Regions from separate parts of the Teredinibacter franksiae genome, predicted to be linked through region 2. Evidence: predicted binding sites of a transcription regulator. Region 2 holds the regulator's gene; each other region holds the start of a gene.

Region 1 (5,377 bases), on a different contig from region 2:
CACATAGGTCGAATAGCATTTCCCAAAAATTCCGACGGTTTTCAGGATCTACCGCCGATGTTGGCTCATCTAAAAAAAGTAAATCCGGCTCATGTAAAGTTGCTGCTGCCAACGCTAACCGCTGTCGCTGGCCGCCACTCATGCTCCCCGTTCGCTGCTTAGCTATGTCGAGAAGAGAATAACGCTCGAGCAACCACTGAATCCTTGCTTGCAATTGCTTTTTTGGCAGGCGATAAATTTTGCCCATGAATTTTAAATTTTCGGCTGCGGTTAAATCTTCATATAACGAAAACTTTTGGGTCATATAGCCAATACGTAAACGCAATGCTTCAGCCTGTTTTGGCACCTCCAACCCAAGCACGTTAACACTACCCTCGCTGGGAGAAAGCAACCCGCATAGCATGCGAATTGTGGTAGATTTGCCACAACCGTTGGGGCCTAAAAAGCCATATATGGAAGCGCGAGGCACCCTTAAGCTAAGCCGGTCTACGGCCACAAATTCACCAAAGCGTCGGGTGAGCTGATTGGCCTCAATGGCGATGGCATTGGGTGAAGATTCGCTTACCACTATGGTGCCTTCAATAAAACTTCAGCTGGTACACCAGAAGCGAGATCAGTACCTGTTGGTAGCTCAAATTCCGCTAGGTAGACCAACCGAGAACGATCACGCTCATTCATCGCATAATAAGGCGTAAAGGCTGGGTCGGAAGAGATCCACCTCAGCTGGCCTTCAAACGTTTCTTCCATACCGTCAATAATCACTGAGCGCTTAGCGCCAACCTTTAAGCTGGCACGCGCCGGTTCAGGCACATACACCCGAGCGTAAGGCGCGTCGCCCGCAAGCACAATAGCCACAGCTGAACCCGCGGCTACTCGCTCACCAGTATTCCACGGCAAGCTATCCAGTAGCCCATCTCTGGTAGCAACAACGTTTAACTCACCGAGTTGAATTTGTTCTAGGGTCAACTGTGCCTGCGCCGATTTATAGGTCGCTTCGGCCTCTTCTAGGTCTTCCTTACGTGTACCGTTCGTTAGCACCAACAGATGCTTACGCGCACTCTCCAGCTCTGCTTCGGCGGAATCTCGCCGTGCGACGGCGGCATCCATCTGCGCCTGTGTATTTAATTTTTTAAGGCTTAATTCACGTGCACGTTGGTAATTTTTTTCGGCCACCGTCAGTGCCGCCATAGCACCATTCACCTGAGCTTTTGCAACGTCGATATCTTCGACTCGTGCGCCATTGCGCAATTTCTCCCATATCGCGGCCATTCGAGCAACATCCGCCTCGGCTTTGGCTGTTCGCGCAAGCTGACGCCGGTTATCCAGCTTCACCAGCAACGTGCCCTGCTGAACATAACGGCCTTCTTTCACCGGCTGCTCAAGAATAATTTCCGCAGCGGTTGCTTTATGAATAATGCGATCTCGCTCAATAGTTCCCAATGCGCTCAGTTCACCACTACGGTCACAGGCACTTAACAGCAGTAATAGCGAGAGTTTAAATAGCCGTCTGGTTAATTTCATTCTGACCCTCGCACCCGTTCGCTCTGAAGCACTTTCGAAACTCCCCCGGTAATGAATGTAAACGTGTTAACTAAGTCTCTGGTATCCACTTTACGTCGCACCATTAATTCGCGGACAATATCGTCAAGCGTATATTTGCCTTGGCTTACGGCCCGAACTTCAGCATCTAACGTATAAAACAGGACGTATGCGGCAGCAGTGTTAGCGCCTGAAGATTCGTGAGCACTTAACGTGCGGATATGGGCCGCGCGTTTTTTTTGTGCCTCTAGGATACGTTCACGTCGGTTACTGCTGATACCCCCTGCACGGTACAACAACTCAACAGAATAGAACTCGGCAATACCCTCGGCAATCCAATCAAAGTTTTTCTTGCCACGGATCCGGGTCACCATATGGACAAATTCGTGCGCCAGCGCGCTAGTGCCATTTTCACTGACAATGGGTCGCGCTGCGTGCATGTAGAAAGAATTGGGCGCAGAAAGTCCTCCACGCCATAGTGGGTCATCGCCCCCTACAATTAGCACTTTTTCAGGCATGCGGCCAAAAGCAGCCTCCATTTTCGGCCAAAGAATTTGAGCATACACCAGAATATCCATACGTCGCATGCCAGACCCCTCGGGGGCACTCACCGCTACACGAGAACGACGGTCTCCGGAAAGCAGAATAACTTCACGCCGTGTGGCAATTTTACCTGCAAGCATCCACCCTGTGGGGCGATCAAAATTGCGCTCGCCATTCTCAATTTTAAAGGTGGGCGCTTTCCCGCCCTTGTCAGTGGGCTTTGTCCGCGTCCAACCGGTATTTACTGACCACCCCTCGGGCAGGTCAAACACAAGTGTCGCGCTGGACTTAGCCCCTTTTCGAGTGAAACTGCGTACCGAAGGAACCATATCATCACCACGAAACAGCGTGTAATTTGGCGTAATGATGGCGTCATAGGCTTTAGAGCCGCCATTCGATTCTCGCTCGCTATTCACCGAACAACGATACTTAAGCACCGCCGTGGACCCCTCGGGCAGCCAAGCCAACCGATCACCTACTCGCGTCAACCCTGCCTGGCTGCGGAAATCATAACAGCGGCTATTCTTAAGATTGAAATCCAGCTTCCGAACTAATTCGGCGTGCTCGACCGAAAGCGTGACGTCGATACTTTTCTCTTCAGGCCGGGGCTTAAAACGATACTCAAGCGCATACTGCAAAGGCTCCGCTAGCGGTTTAGTCTCGGCATGTATCGCGCAACAACAAAAAAACGGCGTTAGAAGCAAGACTGCATAATGTCTTATTCGCATCAAATCGGAACCACCCTGCTTTGAAAAAAAGGGTTATTTTATATATGAAGCCAAATTGTACCCCTATCAAACCCGCCGGGGGCAAACTGCATTCCAAACCAAAAAATAAAACAGCCGCCACCCTCTACCCTTTGAGGTACACCGACGCATTTTAAACGGGCAATAATTGATCTGTATCTAAGCAGTACCAACAACCGGCCTCTAGTCTATTCGCAAGGAACTCCAACCTGATTCGGGAGAAACATCAATGGCGGTAAGGCGCAGCTCAGTATTTGAACTGGGAATACCGGTTATTGGCTCCCCGCATCAGCGCAGTATTGAACACATTAACGCAGTCGCTCATGCCCAACAAGAGCACAATAATGACGATATTCCCAGCGCTCTCGACGGCCGGAGGGAGTACTCGCTCTCGCAATTTGCGTTTAAACAAAGTCTTATGGAAAATGCCCGGCACCCCCTCACCCATGGACACAAGAAAATGGGTAGCTATTTACTCGCTGGGTGAGTGATTTTTAGCAGAGAGCCCAATACGACGATAATATTACAAAAGAACGTTTAATTATTCGCAAAACTTGGCAGACAAATACAATGATCGCGACCATGACAACATCGCTCGCGCCAACATTATTAAATGTTACACGAAAAATTATGAATCAGAAATACGGCTGGTTTTCCCGGTTATTTAGCTAAGGCTACTTATTGCTTTTAACCAACCCCTGTTGTTGCAGGTAGAACGCTTTTGCCAACCTGTTATTACGGCAAACGCCACGAAAAACCGCAGAGTAAAGTGTAGAGACAGGCCGTCAGAGCTATCAAAATTAAAATAAATAAAAGGTAACGACTATGATCACTTGGTCTGAAAAATATGAAATTGGCATTCCTGTCATTGACGGTCAACACAAACGGATCGTCGAATACATTAACCTTCTTAAAACGCTGGATGACAGCGACAAAAGCAATCAGCAAATATCAGAAATATTAAATTTATTGGTGGATTACACCCTTTCTCACTTTGAATTTGAAGAAGAATTAATGGAAGAAGCTGACTACCCGGCAATAGAAGCACATAAAAAAAGTCATCTCCTTTTTAAGAAAGAACTCGATCACCTGCAACAACTTTTTAACAACGGCGAAGATATCGCAAAACTGCTGTCAGAAATGCTGCTGAACTGGCTACTGGAACACATTAAAGAGGACGATTCCAGTTACGCCGATTGCGTTAAGCACAACATTTTGGAGCGCCCGCCACAGGTTCACCAAAATTGGGTTAAAAACGCGACAGAACGCTACTTTAAACGCTGGTAATTTTTCTGGGCTGGAGGCTATTTACGGTTGTCGTTTTGATACAACGCCTACCATGCCGCCAGCCCTACAATATTTATTGTACAAACCGGCACAACCTCACGCATGCGTCATATTTGCTCAGATATAGCAAATACCGCTGTTTAAGTGTGTAACTAAATCAACACACTAAGAATCATTCAAATCATCCGGCACCAATGCCATCGTAATTTCGCTATAAATGTGCAACTCCAACAACAATTGGTCTGACGCCTACTAAGAGGCACCTCTATTAATCGCTATTTGCCCTTGGCTTTGTGTGTGGTTCATGTGCACGGCAAAATGTACAGGCATACTGGTGGCTTGGCGGGAAATTTAAACGACGTCCACAAATCGCACACATTGCCAGAAAGGTACGGCCTAGCAAACTGCATTAGGTCGTTGACTCCCCTAGAAGGACAGCCAAGCCTTCCCCGGCGCAACATGGATAAAACAACCGATCTATGTACGCTCAACTGCTCGACAACAGAAGTCGCAGAGCCACGTAATAAATTCCACATATAGGGGAGCGCCCGGGCTCTCCCTTCCCTCGATCCCCGACCTGACGACAAGATTTCAACGCCCCCTACCCTGCCATCTACAGCCTTAACCACCCCCCTGCGCCATAACAGAACATATTTGTATGCTTACGTGCCATTTTTACTGTGCAAAACGCAAAGTAACCGGTTACAATCGGCTGAAATCCCGCTCACATTGTTACAAAATTTCGGTATAGCCTCCTCGACAATAACATCTCAAAAGAGGCGTCACCAAAGATGTAACCGGTTACCGGGCATACATATAACAATATTAGGCTGTAAACCCCGGTATACGGCCCCAGCAGCACTTACCACCGCCCAGGGATTATCGCCCCTAACAGCACAAGAGCTGCAAGATCTACACAACGATAACAACACGAGGATGCTCGATATGACCAGACCCAGCAAATTCACAGCGAGAAAGAGCGCGCTGGCGTTCGCCATAGGGTGCGCTATTAGCGGCTCAGGTGCCTACGCCCAGGACACACCCAATACCGAGATCGAAAACGCTATCCTCGAAGAAGAGGTTATTGTTACCGGTGTTCGAGCCTCTCAGGCAAAATCCATTGATATCAAGCGCCAATCCGACAACATGGTGGACTCCATTGTTGCGGAAGACATTGGCAAGCTGCCCGATACCACTATTACCGACTCACTACAGCGGGTAACGGGTGTACAAATCACTCGCGTAGCCGGTGAAGGCACCTC
Region 2 (5,377 bases):
CAATGCCGTTAACTACGCTACCGTTAAATTTTGGGCTAAGCAGGGTATAGAGCGGGTCATTCTTTCACGGGAACTGTCGATTGACGAAATCGAAGAAATTCGTCAACAGGCACCTGAAGTGGAGCTGGAAGTCTTCGTACACGGCGCTCTCTGTATCGCCTATTCGGGCCGCTGTTTATTGTCCGGCTACATGACCCACAGAGACTCCAACCAAGGCGCGTGCACCAATTCCTGTCGCTGGGAATATAACGCACACGAAGCAAAGGAAAACGACCTTGGCGACCTCATTGCAGTAGAGTCAGATACGCCTAAAAGCTGGTCTCCTGAACTCGACGAAGTAAGCCCTGTTCTGTTGCAGGAAAAGCATCGCCCTGGCGAATATATGCCCGCCTATGAAGATGAGCATGGCACCTATATCATGAATTCCAAAGACCTTCGCGCGGTGCAACATGTAGAACGCTTAGTCAACATGGGCGTGCGCTCTCTTAAAATTGAGGGGCGCACTAAATCGCACTATTACGTAGCACGTACGGCACAGATATACCGGCGCGCTATCGACGCAGCTGAGGCAGGTCAAGCTTTTGACATGCAGCTGATGAATGAGCTGGAACATCTGGCCAATCGAGGGTATACAGAAGGCTTTTACCGCCGCCATGTGCCCAGCGAGTACCAGAACTACGAAAAAGGTGTGTCGAATAACAGCGCCCAGCAGTTTGTCGCTGAAGCGACGGCCTACGATAAAGCATCGGGCTGGCTCACGGTGGATGTAAAAAACAAATTTGAAACCGGCAATAGCGTAGAGCTCATTACGCCTCAGGGTAACCTTTCATTTTCGATTGATGCACTTGAAAACAACAAGGGTGCCGCTATCGACGTTGCCCCAGGCTCTGGCCACGTTGTAAAAATACAAGCGCCCGGATTGGACCTAAACGAATCCGGTGGCTATGCCATGCTCATGCGTCACATTTAACTGGAAATAAATACAATGTCAGAATCACCCGAGATATTTCGCCGCGGCGAATTGGATGTCATCCGAATTGATAACGCTGCCTGCAGCGCTGAAGTCACGCTATTTGGCGGCCATATTCTTCACTGGCAACCCTCGGGACAAAAACCGGTTTTGTGGATGAGCGAAAACTCCGCCTTCGATGGGGTCACGGCGCTGCGCGGAGGTGTTCCCATTTGCTGGCCTTGGTTTGGAGAAAAAGAAGGCCAAGAAAAACACGGTATCGTGCGAAGCCAGTTATGGCAGTTAGACCATTATCAAGAAAGCGCAGACACCACCACCTTGCAATTGAGCATTACTTTAGACTCCTCGATGGGTAGCGGGCCCTTCCCGAAAAAAGTCAGCATGCTACTCCGATTCGGCGCAACCCTAGAGCAAACACTAACCTTCGAAAACACCTCGGAAGCTCCCCAATGCTTTGCATACGCGCTGCACAATTATTTTCGCGTGAGTAGTCCAGACAATATTGCGATTCCACAACTGGAAAACAGTATTTACCACGACAAAGTTGAGCAGCTTAGCCAGCAGATCGATACCGGTTCGCGCGACCACTGCGGGCCTATTGATAGGGTCTACCTTAATGATAAGGCCGCCACACTCGTTGACTCCGGCTACGATAGAACCATCGCCATTGAAAAAACGGGCTCTCAAAACTGGGTGCTCTGGAACCCAGGTAAAGATGCTGGCGGAATAGCTGATATTCACCCCGGCGGCGAAAAAGAATACCTGTGTTTCGAAGTAGCCAATACCGCAGATGTCTCCCTGCCGCCCGGAGAAAAACTCACCATTGGCCAGGTAATCTCAATCTCATAACAGCCAGCGCAAACGTAATGAACTTACCCGATCCTCGTCATTTTAAAAACATTGTTGTTTTGACGGGCGCAGGCGTTTCTGCCGAATCGGGATTGCGCACTTTTCGTGATAACAACGGTCTTTGGAGGGAGTACCGAGTCGAAGAACTCGCTACTCCCGAAGCCTTCACAAAAAACCCTAAATTGGTACACGCCTTTTACAATTCCCGCCGCCACACATTACTTCAGTCCGCCAAAGCCAATAAAGCACATTTTGCACTCGCGAATTTTGAATCAACATTTGAGGGTAACTTCCTTCTCGTCACCCAAAACGTAGACAACCTGCACGAGCAAGCAGGCTCAAAGAACCCACACCACCTGCACGGAGAATTACTAAGGGCACGATGCGGCCTTTGCGAACACTCGGTTGATATTGAAGGCGACTTAACCTGCCAGTCTATATGCCGTCATTGCGGCGGGATTGGCGCCATGCGACCAGACATCGTGTGGTTTGGAGAAATGCCGCAGCAGTTAGAACTTATTGAACCAGCGCTCTCGCGCTGTGACCTTTTCGTTTCCATAGGTACGTCGGGCACAGTCTATCCCGCCGCCGGGTTTTTACGATTGGCAAAAACCAATGGCGCAATCACCGTTGAACTCAACCTCGAAGCTTCAGCCAATAGTGGTTTTTTCGATTACTGTTCCCTCGGCCTTGCCTCGGATGTGCTGCCCAATTTCTTCCACACCGCCTAAGCTGTTTGATTTGTACTGCAACCCACTCAATAACCTTAATCCTCCTTCCCCTACCGTTGATTTCCATCAAAGCAGCAAAACAAGCAAGAACTAGACTGGCCTCATGCACAACAATGAACACACCACTAACATCGCAGAGCATCCAACGATGCAACGCCGGCAGACCAAAATTACGGAATTCGAAGCCACTCGGCTACTCGAAAACTTTCGTCGTCAGCCCGCTCGCCCAATTAACATTTGTATTGATGGCAATGCCTTCGCATGGGTAAAGCAAAACAACAATATTACCTCCACAGGCAACACCCTTTGCCGGGAAATTCACGCGTGGGCAGAAGCCATTGGCCAGCGCAATGTTGACACCCTTATGCTTTGCTACCCGTTTCAATACTGGCAGCCCTATGAACTCACTGAAGTAATGCACGCTTTGGCGTCCCACTTTTGTTTATCGGAATCCACACAACGGTGCCACCGGGTTGCCACAAAAATCAGTGAAATCAACAATGAACACGTCGCGCTGCTTAAAGGGCTCGGCTTCAACCATTACCACATCGTTCTTAGTCGAGACGATTTGGTGGACATTCCACGGCTGGAATCGCTGGTGAAACTTATACGCCAGTACTCGTTTTCGGGTATTGGCATCCAAATCCACGATGCCGATTGCCTAGATGATCTTCGCGACCACGTAAAAGATGTACAACAGAAGGTTGCGCCAGACTATATCTACATTGGTTTACACCCAAAACTACTGAACAGGGAGATACAGAGCAAAGGTGCCATGATCTTCGACGGCGAAGAAGAACTTGAAGAAGATTGTATCTATATGGGCCTCGAAGGCACGAGTCGACTACAAAGTTTAGTGTTACAAAACTTTTGTAGTCCGCAACGATATCTGAGCGCCCTAGAGTCGGGCCATCTACCGGTGAACCCAGGCCCTCTCAGTATCTAACGGTATTTATCTAATCTAGCACGACGGCCGGCGACATTTTCCTATATAATGTAGCGCCATATCAGCCTTTGTCGTGGATTTAACTATGCCTCCGCAAACCATCGCCAGTCATCAATGTCACCAAAACCCTCAGGTAAATTGTGCAGACTGCCGTCTGGCTGGAATTTGCTTGCCTATTAGCCTTCATGTAGAAGACATTAGTAAGCTAGACGACATCATTCAGCGCGGTCGACCTGTACAAAAATCAGACCATGTCTACCACGCAGGTGAAGCCTTCCGCTCGGTCTACGCCCTGCGCTCCGGAGCCATTAAAACGGTAAAAGTAACGCACGACGGCCAAGAGCAAGTCACCGGCTTTTATCTTCCTGGCGAGATCATTGGTATGGACGGACTAGCCTCCAACCATCACACTAACTCGGCCATTGCCCTGGAAACCTCTGCGGTGTGTGAAATACCTTTCACCCGCCTGGAAGAGTTGAGCACACAGGTACCTCACCTTCAGCGCCGCTTCTTTCAGCTTATGAGTAAAGAAATCACTCAAGAGCAACAATTGATCACACTGTTAAGTAAAAACAGTGCTGACGAACGTATTGCAGCACTATTGATGAGCATCTCTACCCGTAACCACAACCGCGGACTATCGGCAAAAGAGTTCTACCTGCCAATGTCCCGCTCCGATATAGGCAACTACCTAGGCCTAACGATCGAAACGGTGAGCAGAGTACTTAGCCGGCTACATAAACAAGAAGTGATTATTCTGGATAAAAAGCACGTTATCATCGACGATATGGATGCATTGAAAAACATCGCCTCTGTCGCTTTCGACTAGATCACATTCCCAATGAGCGATAACCCTCCCGGCTCAGCCTTGTCGTCACACTCATAGACGAGGCTAACGCTGTAGATCCCAACATTGAGCTTTGCCCAGATACCGGCTCACCTGCCCCGAAAGAGTTACTATACGGGCAACGCATGTCCCGAATGCTCGGCGAATTTAACCCTGAAGCATCTGAAAACCTTAGAATAGCCGCGAGAGCCCAGCATATAGAACGCTGGAAATCACCGCGCACAAACTTCCCCGAGGGGCGCACAGGTTATAAAAAGTGGCGCTCACAATTATCCGTGTTTCATGCCGACCGAGCGACCGAGCTAATGGCTCAGGCTGGGTACAACCATGAGGAACAGCAGCGTGTTCGCTACCTTATCCAAAAACGGCAGATAAAAAGAGACCCAGAAACCCAGGCCCTCGAAGATGTTATATGCTTGGTATTTCTCAAACATTATCTCGCTGGTTTCGCCGGTAAGCACGATGAGCCCAAGCTGATTGATATTATTCAGAAGACGTGGGCCAAAATGTCCGAAACTGGCCATAGCGCGGCACTAAAGATTCAGCTTCCCGACACCCTCCAAGCCCTTGTGGCTAAAGCTCTCGCCTGAGAACCTACCCGGTTAATAAAAATTGTGATAAGCGCTGTAAAACATTTCCATGTCTGGTTTGCGATATTTAGTTTGGCGGGGTTCGTCATCCGTGTCATCTGGCTCACCTCTCGCCCCGACCTGCTTCAGCGGAAGGCCATCAAGGTTCTTCCCCACATCAACGACACAGCGCTATTTGCCACAGGGTTGCTGATGGCGTTCAGCATGGGCTACCCGTTTACCGGCTTTTATTGGCTAACAGCCAAATTAGGGCTGATAATTCTGTATATTCTACTAGGGTTTATGACCTTAAAACAGACCTCAAATAGCCTATACCGTTTTGCTCTCTTAGGCGTTTCATTTATTACTTATTCATCTATTATATTTTTAGCCGTTTCTAAGCCTCACTTCTAGCAAACCCCCATCACACGTACGCTGTGACTCATTTCTCATACATAAAGAGTT
Region 3 (5,377 bases), on a different contig from region 2:
GGAGTGGTGGTTGGTATCGCGGGGATTGCCCTGTTCGGCTAGAATGCTTGGCCTTAATCAAGGTATAGCTCGACAACGAGGAAAAATTTAATGCGCGTACTGGGAATCGAAACCTCTTGCGATGAAACCGGTGTTGCCGTTTATGATAGCGAGCAGGGGCTGCTAGGTCATGAGCTCTATAGCCAAATAAAGCTACATGCAGAATATGGCGGCGTAGTGCCTGAGCTTGCATCTCGCGATCACATTCGCAAACTTATCCCTTTGATCGATCAAATTTTGGGAAAAACGGATTCAAAAAAGCGAATCGACGCGCTAGCGTATACCTGCGGCCCTGGCTTAATAGGTGCGCTTTTGGTAGGTGGCTGCGTGGGGCGTTCGCTAGCCTACGCTTGGGGTGTTCCCGCTATTGGTGTACACCACATGGAAGGTCATTTATTGGCCCCATTGCTAGAAAACAACCCTCCACGTTTTCCCTTTGTTGCCCTGCTTGTTAGTGGTGGTCACACCCAGCTTGTTGAAGTTACCGCGATTGGACAGTATCAGTTACTGGGTGAATCATTAGATGATGCCGCTGGGGAGGCGTTTGATAAGGCCGCGAAAATGATGGATTTGGACTACCCGGGCGGCCCTCAAATCGCACGTTTTGCCGAAAAGGGGGTGCCTGGCCGGTTTAAGTTCCCGCGTCCTATGACCAACAGGCCTGGCTTAGATTTTAGTTTCAGTGGTTTGAAAACCTTTACGCTTAATACCGTTACCGAGCATGCGCAAGCGAATGGACTTCCTGACGACCAAACCTGCGCCGATATTGCCCATGCTTTTCAGGAAGCGGTGGTCGATACCTTGGTGATCAAATGCCGACGCGCTTTACAGCAGTGCAATATGGATACGCTGATTATCGCCGGGGGTGTATCGGCGAATGATCGCTTGCGGGTAAAGCTGGAGCAGGCGTTGGCAAAAATTAACAGCCGTGTGTTTTATGCTCGTCATGAGTTTTGCACAGATAACGGCGCGATGATCGCATTTGCGGGCTGTCAGCGATTACTAGCCGGTGAAACTAGTCCGCTTGCTGTGGATGTGTTTCCGCGGTGGCCATTGGATACTTTAGGGGCGCTTTAATGGATATTGTTTTTATCAACGAGCTTCGTATTGAAACTATTATTGGAATTTATGATTGGGAGCGAGAAGTTCGTCAAACGGTGAGCCTTGATCTGGAAATGGCACACGATATTCGTCGCGCGGCCCAAACGGATGATATTCAGCATGCTCTTGACTATAAGAAAGTGGCTAAGCGGCTTATTTCTTTTATCGGCGATTCTGAGTTTTTGCTAGTAGAAACTTTGGCCGAACAGGTGGCCGAAATTGTGATGGGTGAGTTTGATGTTCCTTGGCTGCGGTTAAGTGTAAGCAAGCCGGGGGCTTTGCGCGGTTCAAAAGATGTCGGTGTAAGAATTGAGCGGGGAGAAAACAATTAAAATGGTTGAAGTGTTATTGGGCCTCGGCAGCAATATTGACCGTGAAAAAAATCTTCGAAGCGCGCTTGTGGCGTTGCGTAAGTTGTTTGGCGTGGTGGATGTTTCTCCCGTGTACGAAAGCAATGCCGTTGGGTTTCATGGCGATAACTTTTACAACTTAGTGGTTGCTATTAGTACCGACTTGGCCGTAGGGAAGCTTTCTCTATTGCTAAAGGAAATTGAAGATAATAACGGTCGGGAAAGGTTGGCACCAAAATTCAGTGCGCGTACGCTGGATATCGATATCCTAACCCACGGAACCCAGTTGGGGGTTATTGATGGTGTCGAGCTGCCCCGCGATGAAATATTAAAGCATTCCTTCGTATTATTGCCGATGGCTGACTTAAGGCCCGATAGTTATTACCCCGGTTCTACTCATACCTACCAGTCACTTTGGGAGGGCTTTGACGATAACTTACGCTCGCTTTGGCAAGTTAATTTTAAAGAATAAAGTTTTTATCGCCCTTCGTTGTGGTTTATGTTCTGAGGCTATTTTAAATGGCGTTCGTTATTTGATGTCCGTCTAAACATGTTCTGGCGCCTATTGCCAAAAGAGAATACCTTTTAACCTGAACTTGTCGATTTTATGCACAACAACATAGCGATCAAGTTGTTCGCTTAGACTTCAGTGTTGCGGAGGTGAATATGAAAAGATTTTATTATGTGAGTAACGATTTAAACGACTTGGAAAAAGCTGAGCTGGATCTTGTGTCGGCGGGCTATGATCGGGAGCAGGTTCATGTTCTAAGCCAGCAGGATGCCGAAATAGAAAAGCGCCACCTACATGAAGTTAGCCCCTTTGCTCGTGTTGATCTCATTCATTCCGCCATGATGGGCGCCGCCATTGGCGCTGTGCTTGCTGTTGTTGTGTTGTTGGTCGCTACAGCGTTTAAGCCTGTAACAGCTGTGGATTGGCTGCCTTTTGCAATTCTTGCCGTTGTATTATTTTTGTTCTCCACTTGGGAAGGTGGTTTTTACGGGATACAGGTACATAGTGCGGAATACCAACGTTTCGCCGACGTGTTAAACAGCGGCTACCATGTGCTGATGATTGACGCGGATACCCGAGAACGATGGAGTTTACAGCGAATTATGGCTTATCACAGTTCACTGACCGACGCTGGTGAGGGACGGGCAAGGCCTGAATGGCTGATCTCATCGGAGCGTAACTTTCATGCTTTTGTTAAGGCAATGCCTTAATTATGGATAGTACTAAGAGATAAAGGCCCAGACATTAAGTTTTACGGGCGAAGGGCAATAGAAAAAGGGCAGCATTTCTGCTGCCCTTTTATGCACCAAGGTTGGGGGCGCTCGCCGTTCAGCGGTTTGAATGCAATTCAAACTCAGTGAACTTCAATGCGCTTGGCCTGTGAGGCCAATTTTTCAACGCGAGGTGCAGAGATGGTTAGTACGCCGTTTTCGAGCTTGGCATTAATGTCACTTTCCTGCACATTGCTGCCTAAGTCAAAGCTGCGGCTGAATTTTCCGTAGCGCCTTTCCTGGCGAATGATTTTGCCGTTCTCTTCCTCTGTTTTTTCTTCTTGGTTTTCCGCATCTAGGGTTAGCATGCCATGGCTAAAAAAAATGTTAATGTCTTCCTTTTTGATGCCTGGTAGTTCAGCTGATATTTCAAGCATGTCATCTTTTTCAACAACTTCTACGCGCGGTGAATGTTGAATCGCGCGATCGCTGTACATATAGCTAGCCCATGGAGGTTCGAGAAAATCACTTACTTCGAAAATGGAATTGAGGGGTCTTAAGGTCATGGTGCACCTCCAGATTGTTCGCCAATCACATAAATATTGTCCTTGCCCGTGTAAGTGTGCGCTCGTACGAGAGAAAAAGTTTGATATAGATCAATTGCGAAGGCGGGGTATTATATGAAGTGGTGATTAGCGTAAGAGCTTAAAGTTATTGCAGTAAAGTTCTGCCGCCATCGATATTGATTATTTGGCCAGTAAGATAGGCTTCTCGCTGAATAAGATAGTCCAATGCTGTGAGTATGGATTTTTCTTCGCCAAGTTTGTTCATGGGGATTTTATTCATTAGCTCTATGTTGTCGATGGTATCGCTAGAGGTATTTTCGGGCCAAAGAATGGCACCCGGAGCAATACCATTGACGCGTACTTCTGGTGCGAGCTCCAGCGCTAAGGATTTGGTGAGCATAATATTTGCTGCTTTGGCCATGCAGTAGATCGTATGGTTTTTAAGTGGTCGTATGGCGTGTATGTCGGCAATATTGATAATTGCTCCCTGCGCTTCTTTTAGCGGCTCAAGCAGTGACTGGCTTAAAAAAAGCGGTGCCTTAGCGTTGGCGGAAAATAATTCGTCCCAGCTTTGTTCTTTGATTTGAGTAAGCGGTGTAGCGAAAAAGCTGGAGGCATTATTGACGAGCAAATCGCAGCGGCCAAACCGTTTGATTAGGCTTTTAGCTACATGCGAGCAAGAATCCTGAGAGCCCAGTGGCTGCTGAATAACCCATGCCGAGCCAGCGCGCAAATTATTTAGATTGCCAGCAAGTTGGTTCGCGGCATCTATAGAGTTGTTGCAGTGAATCGCAACCCTGTACCCGAGAGAATGCAAATGGTGTGTTATAGCGGCGCCCAGTCGTCGGGCTGCACCGGTTACCAGTGCTGTAGGTTGTAACTCTTTCAAAGCTTTTCCCTTAGTTATGAGCAGTCGAACGCTTGAGTTCCTCAAGTCGTGACAATCGTTTTTTGTGCAAGGCGTCGCCAAAAGCCGCACCTTTCAGACCACTGGCGGCCATGGCTTTTGTGTCTATAGACTGAAGTGTTTCCAGTGCCTGCTGTAAATAGTCAGCTTGTGGATAAGGCTGATGCTCTAGGCCGGTTCTACCCTGAGCATCGGCTTGGCAACAGATGCAAAAAAGCTTGAATCGTTCTGGTCGGCGATACGCGTCTAAACGTTGCAGCGTTGTGAGCAATGTTTTTGCTGTGAGTTCGAGGGCCCGGTGACCGTGGGTGTGGAACTCTGCTACTCCTAACGCCAGGTCACGAAAGCTATTGGGAGCGCCTAGGCGGTCACACAAGGCCACTACGGGGGGGCGCGCAGCTTGTTCATGGCCATGATGGCTGGGCCATTTTTCCGGGGGAGTTAAGCCCTTCCCTAAATCGTGTATCAATGCGGCAAAGCGGGCCTCAGCAGACGGGGTTAACTGCGCACATCGATCGAGCGACAACAGTGAATGTAGGCCCGTGTCAATTTCGGGGTGGTGTTTTTCTGGCTGGGGTATTCCAAACAGCATATCCAGTTCGGGCATTAGCCGCTTTAGGGCGCCGCAATCTCGCAGTACTTCAATAAATACCGACGGTGATTGTTCACTCAGCGCACGGGAAAACTCTTTCCAGACTCGCTCTTGAACGAGGTGGTCGATTTCACCGCTAGCGACAATGGATTGCATGAGTGCGTAAGTTTCTGCGGCAATGCGAAAACCTAAATGATGGAAGCGGGCGGCAAAGCGCGCCACGCGTAAAACTCTGACTGGGTCCTCAGCAAAGGCTGGGGAAACATGTCGTAGGATTTTGTCGTGGATGTCCTGTTGGCCATTGAAGGGGTCTAGGAACTCGCCTTCTGCGGATTGCGCTATCGCATTAATGGTGAGGTCTCGTCGCAGTAAATCTTCTTCTAGGGTGATATCTGGGGACGTGTGAAAGGTAAAGCCTTTGTACCCTTTACCCGTTTTGCGCTCTTGTCTCGCAAGAGCATATTCTTCATTTGTTTGTGGGTGTAGAAATACCGGGAAATCTTTACCCACAGGCTTAAACCCAGCAGCAACCATTTTGTCTGGCGTGCCGCCCACTACAACCCAGTCTCTGTCGGGGCTGGGAATATTGAGTAATATGTCG

What was found. The regulator FNR, encoded in region 2, switches genes on or off when oxygen is low (the NO sensors DNR and NnrR bind a similar motif). The targets are predictions, from matches to a motif close to TTGATNNNNATCAA.
Region 1: H5336_RS05165 (hemerythrin domain-containing protein) is a predicted target of FNR. The motif match lies at 2,977-2,990, and genes of this name have one in related genera.
Region 3: H5336_RS17560 (Hsp20/alpha crystallin family protein) is a predicted target of FNR. The motif match lies at 3,358-3,371, and genes of this name have one in related genera.

The regions. Positions count from the first base shown of each region.
Region 1 is NZ_JACJUV010000001.1:1,281,661-1,287,037, forward strand. Features, by position in the region: gene H5336_RS23370 (ABC transporter ATP-binding protein) at 1-568, opposite strand, end outside; gene H5336_RS05155 (HlyD family secretion protein) at 568-1,521, opposite strand; gene H5336_RS05160 (hypothetical protein) at 1,518-2,810, opposite strand; gene H5336_RS05165 (hemerythrin domain-containing protein) at 3,058-3,315, shown strand; gene H5336_RS05170 (bacteriohemerythrin) at 3,654-4,115, shown strand; gene H5336_RS05175 (TonB-dependent receptor) at 5,061-5,377, shown strand, end outside.
Region 2 is NZ_JACJUV010000008.1:260,196-265,572, forward strand. Features, by position in the region: gene trhP (prephenate-dependent tRNA uridine(34) hydroxylase TrhP) at 1-970, shown strand, start outside; gene H5336_RS20840 (D-hexose-6-phosphate mutarotase) at 986-1,819, shown strand; gene H5336_RS20845 (NAD-dependent deacylase) at 1,837-2,550, shown strand; gene H5336_RS20850 (P-loop NTPase family protein) at 2,654-3,496, shown strand; gene fnr (fumarate/nitrate reduction transcriptional regulator Fnr) at 3,582-4,325, shown strand; gene H5336_RS20860 (DUF4202 domain-containing protein) at 4,379-4,933, shown strand; gene H5336_RS23940 (SirB2 family protein) at 4,958-5,326, shown strand.
Region 3 is NZ_JACJUV010000001.1:4,168,450-4,173,826, forward strand. Features, by position in the region: gene H5336_RS17535 (L-lactate permease) at 1-42, shown strand, start outside; gene tsaD (tRNA (adenosine(37)-N6)-threonylcarbamoyltransferase complex transferase subunit TsaD) at 91-1,116, shown strand; gene folB (dihydroneopterin aldolase) at 1,116-1,472, shown strand; gene folK (2-amino-4-hydroxy-6-hydroxymethyldihydropteridine diphosphokinase) at 1,474-1,962, shown strand; gene H5336_RS17555 (NAD/FAD-utilizing enzyme) at 2,157-2,711, shown strand; gene H5336_RS17560 (Hsp20/alpha crystallin family protein) at 2,855-3,277, opposite strand; gene H5336_RS17565 (pteridine reductase) at 3,423-4,166, opposite strand; gene H5336_RS17570 (multifunctional CCA addition/repair protein) at 4,177-5,377, opposite strand, start outside.